Desulfosarcina ovata subsp. ovata: one gene and its partner. The protein of the gene in region 2 interacts with the protein of the main gene of each other region in a pairwise test. Links are inferred from orthologs where the notes say so. Each region holds a gene or a part of one and is shown on either strand. Other genes may lie near its edges.

Region 1 (5,305 bases), 3.9 Mb from region 2 along the record:
GACGCTTGCCATCCACTCGCGTGCACGCCACTTGTGGCATGGCCTCCGGATGGTTGCCGGCGATGCGGTTGAGGTCGCTGCCATTGACCCCCACCCCCTTTTCCAGCAGACCGGGACCGACTTCCCGGGCCACCATGTTGAACAGCTTCAGTGTCACCCTTCCGCTACCGGGCGCATTGGCCGGGGGCGTGTTTGCCGAAAGAGAAATTCCCATGCGGAACGCCGCATAGTGCCCGCCTTTGCGCATGGTGGCGCCCAAAAGTCCGGGCATGGCCGCACTCAGCGCCAGGGTCGCGCCATCTTCGAGCACGGCGGCGTCCACATCGTCGACCGGACGCGCATTCAGAAACAGGGTCTGCACCCGCTGGTCGAGATAAGCGTCGCTGATTCCCAGCTGGCCGCAGATGAACTGGCGGATGCTGCAGCCGGTGCGGGCCGCGATGACGACCCCCTTTTGCATCAGCGGCAGGAACAGGGAGACGGTGGATCGGGGGATGGTCAGTTCGATATCGGTCATGGGTGACTCCGGGAAGAACAAAACAACGGGGGAGATCCGTAACGGATCTCCCCATGGTGTGACAATCAAACGGTGTCCGGCGGTTACCAGTTGTAGAGCGTATCCAGCTCCTCATCGGAAACGCCAAAGGTGACATTGTGCGGCGCCAGCGCCTCTTTCTTGAAGTAGTCCGGCAGCCGGTCGTCCTTGGCGGTAAAACCGGCGGCCGTGTTGAAATTGCGCTCGTTGGTCAGGATCGATTTGCCCAGGGCGGTGACGTCATCGGCGGTCAGCGGCTGACCGGTGAACGCACCGATCAGATCCACCAGCGCATTGAAGGTATCCGGCTGGTCGAGAATGGCAAAGGCGATGAACAGACACATGCCGGTGGCGTCAATGGCTGCTGTGGCAATCTGCAGGTTTCGGGAGAGTTCGACCTGGCCTTCGGGCTTGAGTGCATCCACGCTGCCGCCCACACCCAGAAGGTTGGTGGCCACGGCGTATCCGGCGGTATGATCGGCCCCCATGGTGGTGGTGGCGTAGGTCACGCCGATGCCCTGGACCGCACGGGGGTCATAGGCCGGCATGGACTGGCGCTTGACCACGGGCACCCGTTCCACACCGAAAACCTGGCCGGTGACGGCCGCGCCGTTACCGAGGATCCGGCCCAACGGGGTTCCGTCGCCCACTTCCTGGAGCAGTTTAATGGCGCCCTGGCCGTCGCCGAATTTGGCTAGGCCGGCGTCCATGGCCACACCGATGGTGGCGCCCATCTCAATGGTATCCAGGCCGAAGTCGTCGTCCATGCGATCCAGCAGGGCGATCACGTCCAGATCACTGATGCCGCAGTTGCCGCCGTGGGCCCAGACGGTCTCGTACTCGGGCTGTTTGGTGACATAGTTGCCGTTCTTGTCGTAAAAAGTGCCCGAGCAGCGGATCACGCAGCCGCGATGGCAGCCGTGGGTGGCCGAGCCGTCACCGCCACGCTGGTTTTCCAGGGCGGCCTGGGTCTCACCGGAGATCTCCGACGCACCGTCGAACTGACCGGTTTTAAAATTGTTGGTGGGGTATCCGCCGGCCTCGTTGACCACGTTGGTGAGAACATTGGTCCCGAAGGTGGGCAGCCCCTCTCCGGTCACCGGATGCTTGCGCAGGCCTTCGGCAAAGGCTTTGTTGGCCGCCTTGAACTTCTCGGGATCGGCCGGGCTGCGCATACTGCAGCCGTTGTCGTCCACAATGATGGCCTTGATGCCCTTGGATCCCATAACGGCACCCACACCACCGCGCCCGGCATGCCGGGTGGGGCGCTGCTCCATATCGGTAATGGCGACGGAGGCGGCACTCATCTTCATCTCACCGGCCTGACCGATGGTGATGAAGGCCACTTTCTCACCATACTGGGCGGCCAGCTTTTCGACCGTGGCGTAGTTGCCCAGCCCTTTGAGGTCGGCTGCACTTTCGATGGTAACGCCGTCCTTGTTGATAAAGACCTTGTAGAGGGCGTCATTGGTCGGGATGCCCTCGAGGATAATGGCGGCGTATCCCAGCCGCCCCATCACCTGGGCGGCCTGACCACCGGAATTGGACTCTTTGATCCCGCCGGTGAGCGGGCTCTTGCAACCCACGGAGAGGCGACCGGAAATGGCCGCTGCCGATCCGCTGAGCAGGCCCGGTGCGATGACCAGTTTGTTGTCCGCACCCAAAGGATGGCAGGCGGGGGGCACTTCCCTGGCGACGACTGCGGATGTCATCGCCCGGCCGCCTAAGCCTGCGTAGGTTCCCAGGGCGTCAGTCCTGGCCACCGGTCCTCCCGGGGCACTCGTGTCGATTCTTAAGATTTTGTCCATAAAATCCCTCCTCTTGTTATGGAGCGGGTTTGAACTACGAATATCTATTTTAAATTATGGGGATTCACCGGGGATGTCAATAAATGCCAAAAATGACATAACGTTATGGCGGATCGGGGGGCAGGTGTTCTTCGGGCGATTCGGGTTATTTCGTCCCGTTTGGCAGAAATCAGGCACAAAAATGGGTTTCTTTGAACCAAAAACGGTGGGATCGGGAGGTAAAAAAAACCGAAAACCGGATCAAAACGGGCAGTCGATCCGGATTCCGGGCCAGACTTGCGGGAAATGGCCCCGGCGGGGGCCGGGGGTTATCCGTTTTTGCGTTCGAAGGTCTTCATGAAATCGAGCAACGCCTCCACACTCGCCAGTGGGGTCGGGTTGTAGATGGAAGCCCGGCAGCCGCCGACGCTGCGGTGGCCTTTGAGTCCGCCCAGACCGTTTTCCAGCGCTTCGGCCACAAAGGTCTTTTCGAGATCTTCACTGGGCAGGCGGAAGGTGACATTCATCAGCGATCGGCTGTTTTTTTCCGCCGTGCCGCGATAAAATTCGCTCTGGTCCATGTAGTCGTAAAGCAGGTCGGCCTTCTTGCGGTTCAGCGCGGCCATTTTGTCCAGCCCGCCGATGGTCTCTTCCAGCCACTTGAGCACCAGCTGCACCGTATAGACGGAAAAGCAGGGCGGCGTGTTGAACATGGAGTTCTTCTCCGCAAAGGTGCTGTAGCGCAGCATGGTCGGGATATCCTTGGGGCTGCGACCCAGCAGATCCTCGCGGATGATTACCATGCAGACGCCTGCCGGGCCCATGTTCTTCTGTGCCCCGGCATAGATCATGCCGAATTTTTCAACGTCCAGAGGCCGCGAGAAGATGTCCGAACTCATGTCGGATACGATGGGAACGCCGCTGGTATCGGGGAACTGGGCCCACTGGGTGCCCTTGATGGTGTTGTTGGACGTGATGTGGGCGTAGACGGCGTTCGGGTTGAAGGCGATGCCTTCAGGAATATAGGAAAAGTTCCGGTCCTCGGAAGAGGCGACCACACGGATGGCCTTGCCCTGGATCTCGGCCTCTTTGATCGCTTTGGTCGACCACGTGCCGGTGTTGACATAGTCGGCGGTATCACCGGCACCGAGCAGGTTCATGGGGATCATGCAGAACTGCATGCTGGCACCGCCCTGGACGAACAGGACATGGTAGCGGTCGTCCAGCTTGAGAATGCGTTTGGCCCGGACCACGGCATCGTTGATCACGTCGTCAAACCATTTCGAACGATGGCTGACTTCGGTGATCGACATGCCGGATCCGGCAAAGTTGAGAAAGGATTCCTGGATCTCTTCGAGTACCGGCAAGGGAAGGGCGGCCGGACCAGCGTTGAAGTTATGGATTCTGTCCGCTTTCATCGTGAGTAACCTCCGTTTTTGAATGATTCGGATGCGCCGATGGGGCACTATCTCGATTTTCTCCGCCTTCGGGCAATTAACCCGCTATCTCTACAGATAGAGACAAATATGTCAACTGGTAAAATCAATAAAATGATGGGGCCGTTCGCTGATCCGGCGTTGTTGGATCGATGGCCAAACGGACGGGGCTTGGGGCGGGGGAGATGGAATCGGGGTCGGAGGGCTCGGCAAAAGGCCAGTGGGGAGGCGATCATCCCGGGGATTGGCCACTGACCTTTTGCCGCAATGATTTGATCAGCCTGCCGGCCGGTCATCCATGGGCTTCATGGACATGGGGCCATCCGGCTGTCCCGGTCGTCCGAAAGGGGGCTGCTCGCCGTGATCCGGACCTGGGCCCCGAAGTATTTTCAGTTTGGCGGCCAGGTCGAAGAGTTCCTGCTGTTCAGCAGTCAGAAGGTTGTAAACCCGATTCATTGTTTTTGCCCGGTCTACCATGAGGTCGGCCTCGATTGCCGATTTTTCGGACAGGAGACCACGCAGTGCCTTCTCGTTGAACTGCTGGGGCTTCATCGCCAGACGGAGGCGCCGCTGCACATCGCGCATTTTGTCATGCTGCCTGGCAGCCGCCTCGCGGTCGCCATCGATCAGTTTTTTAACCGATTTCCACTGGGCGTCACTGAGGTCCAGGCGTTCAAGAATGTCAAACCCGGGTGACGGTGCCGGGCAGGCCTTTCCAGGACGGTCCATTTGCGGCCCCTGCGGTCCGGCGCCCGCTTTTCCCATGGGGGCGCCGGGCTCACCGGCCTGGGCAGTCATTCCGCTGCCGATCAGGATCATGCTGCAGATGATGGTCAAAATCACTTTTTTACGCATTGTTTCTTCTCCTTTGTTTTAACGCCAATGGGCATGGCGATGACCGGCGTTGGTTCGCCGGGGTGATTGAAATGGACCTGTCATTTTGATGGTGCCAATATACGCCATGAAGGTGGAGAAAATATGAACAAAATGGGGAAATTTATAGATCCGTCGCCTTTTGCCGCTTCCGGGGCCGCCCGCTGCGGACCGGAAGCAGGGCAACCGCATGTAGATTTCCAGGTTGCTTTTCTTCCCAAAATTAGAGCGTCCATGAATGTCAAAGACCAAATGAAAAATACCAAATGGTGGTATTCTGTCTATTTTAAAATCGATTTCATCCTTCATTTGACATTTGGGCTTTGGCATTTTTCCACTTTCGGGAATGGTGCGTGTTCAGGAACGGTCGGTTTTGATTTTACTTGCGATTACCCTGGGACCCGAAGCAGGGCAATCGCATGTAACCTTGGTCTGTGATGTGCCTTACAGGGCGATCGCGTACGGATCGTTACTATGATCCAAATCGAAATCGAAATCGAAATCGGGATCGCTATCGAAATCTAAATCGAAAAGAAATGGGACGTAGACATGCAGACTGGATGTTCAGCGACTTGCAGTTAATGGTAATCGGCGCCATGGGAAACTGGAAAATCGGGAACCGTCTATCGCCCTTTTGTCAACCAGTGATCCCAATATACATCGTCGATTCCGAT
Region 2 (5,417 bases):
CCTTTCGCCCTCCGTGCGGGACATCGCGGCGATCAACAACCCGGTTGACCTGACGGCCAGCGCCATTGACGAGGATTTTGTCGCCGTTTACGATGAGATGACCAATCTTCCCGAGTTCGATGCGTTTCTCATGCTGGTGCTGCCCTATTCCACCGGGGTTTCCATCGATATCGGTGCCAAGGTGAGTAACCCGTCTAAAAAACGCGTTCGTCCGCTGGTCGCCTACATCCCGCATATGGCCAAATACCAGGCCTTTATCGAGGGATTTGAATTGAACGGCGTCCCGGTCTCCGATTCGATCGATGGCGCGGTGATGATGCTTGAGGGAATGAGGAGATATCAGCAATGCTTTCGCCTGTAATACAGACCATTTTATCGGCGTCCGCCGATCGGGGGTGGGTGCTGGAACCGGATGCCAAACGGATCATGCGTGAGGTCGGGCTGGATGTACCGGACTTCCGTTACGCGACGCAATTGGAAGCGGCTGCGAAAAGCGCCGCCGAGCTCGGTTATCCCCTGGTGGCCAAGGTGGTGTCACCGGCGGTACTGCATAAATCCGAGGTCGGTGGGGTGGCCGTGGGCATTGACTCCGACGCGGCTCTAAAGGATGTGTTTGCGCGCTTCAGCCGGATTGAGGGATTTGCCGGCATCCATTTGGAGAAGATGGCCAGGGGGCTGGAGCTGATTGTGGGGGCTAAGGTGGATGCCCAGTTCGGCCCGGTGATCCTGTTGGGGCTGGGCGGTACCGGGGTGGAGATTTACCAGGATGTGGCCATCCGCATGGCCCCGCTCTCCGCGCCGGATGTCGGCGCCATGGTGGATTCACTGACGGGAGGAAAACTCCTTAAAGGATACCGTGGTGCCGACCCGGTGAATATGGAGAAATTGACCCACACGCTGTTGTTGTTTTCCGCCTTGGTGATGGGAATCGAGGACCGGATCGCCTCCATCGACCTCAACCCGGTGCTCTGCGCGAAAGAGGCCTGCGTGATCGCCGATGCGCGGATTATTTTGCGGTAACCGGCCGCTCTGGTTGGTGGATCACCGGGCACCTGCTGCAAAACGTTTATCTGCAACCGTAAATGAACGCCCCGTCAGCTTACAATTTCAAGCTGACGGGACGTTGAATGTTGTTTTCCTCTTTCCGGTGCCAGGAACCAGATGGTCAGGTGGACAAGGTCTTGATCAATTGCCCCAGGTAAAACCGGGCATGGCTGATGGGAGCGGCCATATTGGCCCGGTGATTGGCCAATATGCTGCTCAGGTCGCGGTCCAGGATGATCCACGGTTGGATTGCCGCAGCCCGTTGACAGGAGAGGATGGCATGGTGCAGCAGTTCAGTGGCATTGCGTGATTCCAGGGTCAGCAGAAAATCATGGTGAACGGCTTCCAAAACCGTGGCCATGGAGCTGGCCACCCCCTGGGTATAAAAGAAATAGTCGTCCACGGCGAAAAAACTGACCGGCGAGCCGTCTTCATTGGCCTGTTTGACCAAATTCTCATCGCAGCTGCCGAGCAGGTCCTCGAAGGAGGAGAGCAGCGGAATCAGGTTGTCGGTACGAATATAAAAGGTGGCCTTACCTTTTTCCAGCTTCTGAAGATAGGTTTCCAATTCCTCCAGCCCCTCCTTGTATTTGGATTCGGCTGAGGGGAACCAGTAGCTGGTGGCTTTGACCATGAACCAGTTCATGGCCTGTTCGAGATTTTCGTCAAAGGCGTCGGTGGTTCCGGTTCGGGAGATGCGTTCGGCCAAGGCAACGGTGGTCCGCCGGGTCACTTCCAGCACGCCCATTTGAAAGTTGTTGATGTTATCGGTGACGTTGATAATGTCGTTGGGTCGCCACCCCCACCAGCGTTCCTCAAGCTCCTGATAGAGCGGTTTGATGGCTGCTTCCACAAAGGCGACCCCCTTGGGTTTCGGTTTGTGGATCGGTGCCATAATGGCCGTGGCCGGCAGCGCACTGTGGCTGACGGGGCTCGGCTTGGCGGCCGTTTGGCTGGTGGTTTTATGTGCTGTCGTGGCCGGCTGCGAATGCGTCACCATATCCTTGGAAACGGTGGCGTGGGTGTCGGCGGCCTTGGCTGTGCTGGTGGATCCATGACTGTCAGTGGATGGAACGGCAGATGCAGTGACATGACCGGCGGCTGCCTGATGCGAACTTGCCGTAGCTCCATCTGCTTCGGTTTCCGTACCGGCGTGGGTCGTGTCGGTTGCCGCATGGTCGTCGGCCTGGGGCGAGGATACATGGCTGGTTTCAGCAGACGATGTTGTTTTCAGGGGGGTGTCATGGGACGTTCCGGCGCTGTCCGGGGGGGCGGTTGGGACCGGTGAGCTGAAGATGACAACCAAGGCCCACAGAACGATAATGGCGATGGCGACGCCGGCGATAATGCGCGGTGTGGCAAACTTCTTGAATTCGAAACCTTTGGCGCGGTCCCCGTTGTTTCCCATGGCTGCTCCGTCTTCCATACTGGCCCGACCGGCGGTCCGGCCGGATCGGTCTTATTGGCGTTTTCTGAGTTTCCGGATATCTCCCACGCGGATGGTAACATTGGTCGCGTCGAAGTGTTCGATCAACGGTATCACATATTTACGTGAAGCTCCAGTCATATCCTTGAACTCGGGCGTCGAGATCTCCCCCTTTTCCAGGATATGGGCCACCAGTTTCTTCTTTAGTTTTTCAATGACCCGGCTGTCATAATAAAGGTCTTCCTTGACCTTGATCAGTACCCCTTCACCGATCAGCAGTTCCAGGACGCCGCGGGCGGATTTTGCATCCATCTCAAGGTCGGCGGTAATTTCGCGAAAATAGGGCGGCGTCAGGCCGCTTTTCCGGTAAATGTCGGCGATCTGCTGTTTCACGACCTCCTGGTCGACCTGCAGCGAGACCGTGTGCGCGGCCAGCCGGACCGTGTCGTCCTCAAGGACCAGTTGCTGGTCCTTGATCATGCGGTTGAGAACTTGGGTAAAGAGCTTCGCATTGGCTTTCCGGGGAAATTTGGATTTCAGCTCCTCTTTGGAAATGCCGGGCTTTAGTGGATTGCGCTGATGGTACTGCTCCAATACATCATGGCTCAATGTCTTGAGCTGATCAAAAACGGCCAGATGGACATAGGTGCGGTTGTCCTTGTCCACCAGAACAATGGTCTGGCTGTTGAGCAGATTGGCGGTGGTGGTGGTCAGGGCTTTTTCGGGCTGGTTGGTCATCAGCAGCAGATCGGCAAAGGTTACGCCGGCAGGACCGGCCATGCGGGCCTGATAATCGATGATTGCTTTGGCGTCGGACTCCACCAGGTCCATCAGCCCGTCGATGATCTCCTGTTGAAAGCGCTTGTGCTTGGCTGGTATGGGGTTGAGCACCTTGCCGCCGCCGATGGTGCGCACCGGTGAATAGCTGCGGATGACGAAACGGTCGTCGCGGATCAGGCTGACCGGCTCGTCCAACCGGATCTGGGCCGGGCAGGTGTCCCCGGGTAGCAGATCCTCGCGGTCCAGCAAAATCAGGTTGCCCATGGTTTCACTGGTGCCGGTGTGAAAACGCACCTGGGTCCGGTTTTTCATGGGCTTTCTGTTGCTGGAAAGATAGAGCAGTTCGAGGTCGACCATGTAGCTGGGCGTCAGGGTGTTTTCCCTGGCGATAATTTCCCCGCGGTTGATGGCCGCCTTTTCCAGCCCCTGGAAATTGATGGCCGTGCGCATTCCGGCCTCGGCCATCTCGCGGCCCTGGTTATGCACCTGAAGGCCGCGAACTTTGGAGGTTATTTTGCTCGGGTAGATCATGATGGTTTCGCCGACATTGATCTTCCCCGAAATCAGGGTGCCGGTTATGACGGTGCCGAACCCCTTCATGCTGAAGACCCGGTCGACCGGCAACCGGAACAGCCCGCTGGAGGCGCGTTCGGGTACGTTTTCGCTCAGGGTGTCCAGCTTTTCGATGAACCGGGGGATGCCCTGTCCGCTCATGGACGAAACCGGCACGATGGGCGCTTCCTCCAGAAACGTTCCCCGGGTGAAGTCGCGGATATCTTCGGTGACCAGTTCCAACCACTCTTCATCCACCATATCAATCTTGGTCAGCACCACCAGGCCGTACTTGATGCCCAGAAGGGTGCAGATTTCCATGTGCTCCCGGGTCTGGGGCATGACCCCCTCATCGGCGGCAATGACCATGGTGACAATATCGATGCCCGTTGCACCGGCGACCATGTTTTTGACAAATTTTTCATGACCGGGAACATCCACGATCCCCAGGTGGCGGCCACTGGGCAGGTCCAGAGAGGCAAAACCCAGTTCGATGGTGATACCGCGTTTTTGTTCCTCCTTGAGCCGGTCGGTATTGGTTCCGGTAACGGCTTTGATCAGACTGGTCTTGCCATGGTCAATGTGCCCGGCAGTGCCGAGAATAATCTGTTTCACAGTCGATAGGCTCCGGCAGTAGGTCAGGGTTGCTGTTTTTTTTTGTTGCGCAGGTACTCGGCAAAATAGGCCAGCCCCACTAGAATGACGCCCAGCCCGGCCACATAGATCAGGTTGGCGTCGGGATAGAACAGTCGTGAGAGAACCACGGCAAAAACAGCGCCCAGAATGGCTCTGATGATGAATATCTGAAATTGGGTCAAGCGATTACCTCATTTTCATGCGATGGTCGAGTAAGATCCCGAATAGTATATTAGAAGCCGAAACGGGTCAATACCCAGTCACGTTCGATAAATGAGCCGCTGCTGGCACGGTCCAGAAGCCGAAACGATAAAAAAACAACCTATCAAAGAATTAGGTTGAAAAGGGCAGGGAGATTTGTTAATAGTCAACGTTTCTTATGGTGGGTGTAGCTCAGTTGGCAGAGCATCAGGTTGTGGCCCTGAGGGTCGTGGGTTCAAGTCCCATCACTCACCCCATAAAAATAAAGGCCATTGCACCACATTCCCATGCAATGGCCTTCATACTTGAGCGCCTGTAGCTCAGCTGGATAGAGCGCCGGACTTCGAATCCGTAGGCCGGGGGTTCGAATCCCTCCAGGCGCGCCATAAAATCAAGGGGTTAGCCATTTAATGGTTGCCCCTTTTTTCTTTGGTTGCGCATAGGTTGCGGATGATTGCATCAGCATCCATGTCGTCCAGACGATTGTTGATTTGCATATAACCCAAGAAAAATGGAATTGGTGGGATTTGGCGGGATTTTAGTGATACTGGGGACTTGTGGACGGCGTGGGGCGGATTTTGGTGAAAAAATCTATGTCGATAAATTTGGCTGTCTCCGGCCCCGCATGGGTGTTTTTTTGCACATAAAATCAGAAAAATCAGATTCCCTTTGCTTGACGCTGATCCACAATGCAACCTTTCAAGTTTGTTATTATGTGATAATTTCGAAAAATATTATTTAAATGAAGCCACTAAAAATGACAACTTAAAAGATGGTG

What was found. The genes of interacting proteins can lie anywhere in the genome.
Region 1: the proteins of selB (region 2) and serC interact in binary tests that used the Escherichia coli proteins (3 or more experiments, as listed by UniProt). The link is inferred for Desulfosarcina ovata subsp. ovata from one-to-one orthologs.

What each region holds. Positions count from the first base shown.
Region 1 is NZ_AP021879.1:5,453,625-5,458,929, forward strand. The notes cover bases 1,697-4,479. They hold serC (3-phosphoserine/phosphohydroxythreonine transaminase), read right to left. Parts: upstream 3,741-4,479; coding sequence 2,652-3,740; downstream 1,697-2,651. Other genes in these bases: GN112_RS23985 (aldehyde ferredoxin oxidoreductase family protein), read right to left, coding at 1,697-2,343; GN112_RS23995 (Spy/CpxP family protein refolding chaperone), read right to left, coding at 4,035-4,479. Outside these bases: GN112_RS23980 (hypothetical protein), read right to left, coding at 1-517; more of GN112_RS23985, read right to left, coding at 601-1,696; more of GN112_RS23995, read right to left, coding at 4,480-4,613; GN112_RS24000 (hypothetical protein), read left to right, coding at 4,737-5,069. UniProt on the Escherichia coli protein: Catalyzes the reversible conversion of 3-phosphohydroxypyruvate to phosphoserine and of 3-hydroxy-2-oxo-4-phosphonooxybutanoate to phosphohydroxythreonine. Is involved in both pyridoxine and serine biosynthesis.
Region 2 is NZ_AP021879.1:1,557,443-1,562,859, reverse strand. What follows is about bases 1,961-4,855. They hold selB (selenocysteine-specific translation elongation factor), read right to left. Parts: upstream 4,418-4,855; coding sequence 2,504-4,417; downstream 1,961-2,503. Other genes in these bases: GN112_RS06965 (hypothetical protein), read right to left, coding at 4,441-4,620; GN112_RS06975 (DUF2333 family protein), read right to left, coding at 1,961-2,452. In the rest of the region: GN112_RS06985 (CoA-binding protein), read left to right, coding at 1-361; GN112_RS06980 (acetate--CoA ligase family protein), read left to right, coding at 346-1,020; more of GN112_RS06975, read right to left, coding at 1,166-1,960. UniProt on the Escherichia coli protein: Translation factor necessary for the incorporation of selenocysteine into proteins. It probably replaces EF-Tu for the insertion of selenocysteine directed by the UGA codon. SelB binds GTP and GDP.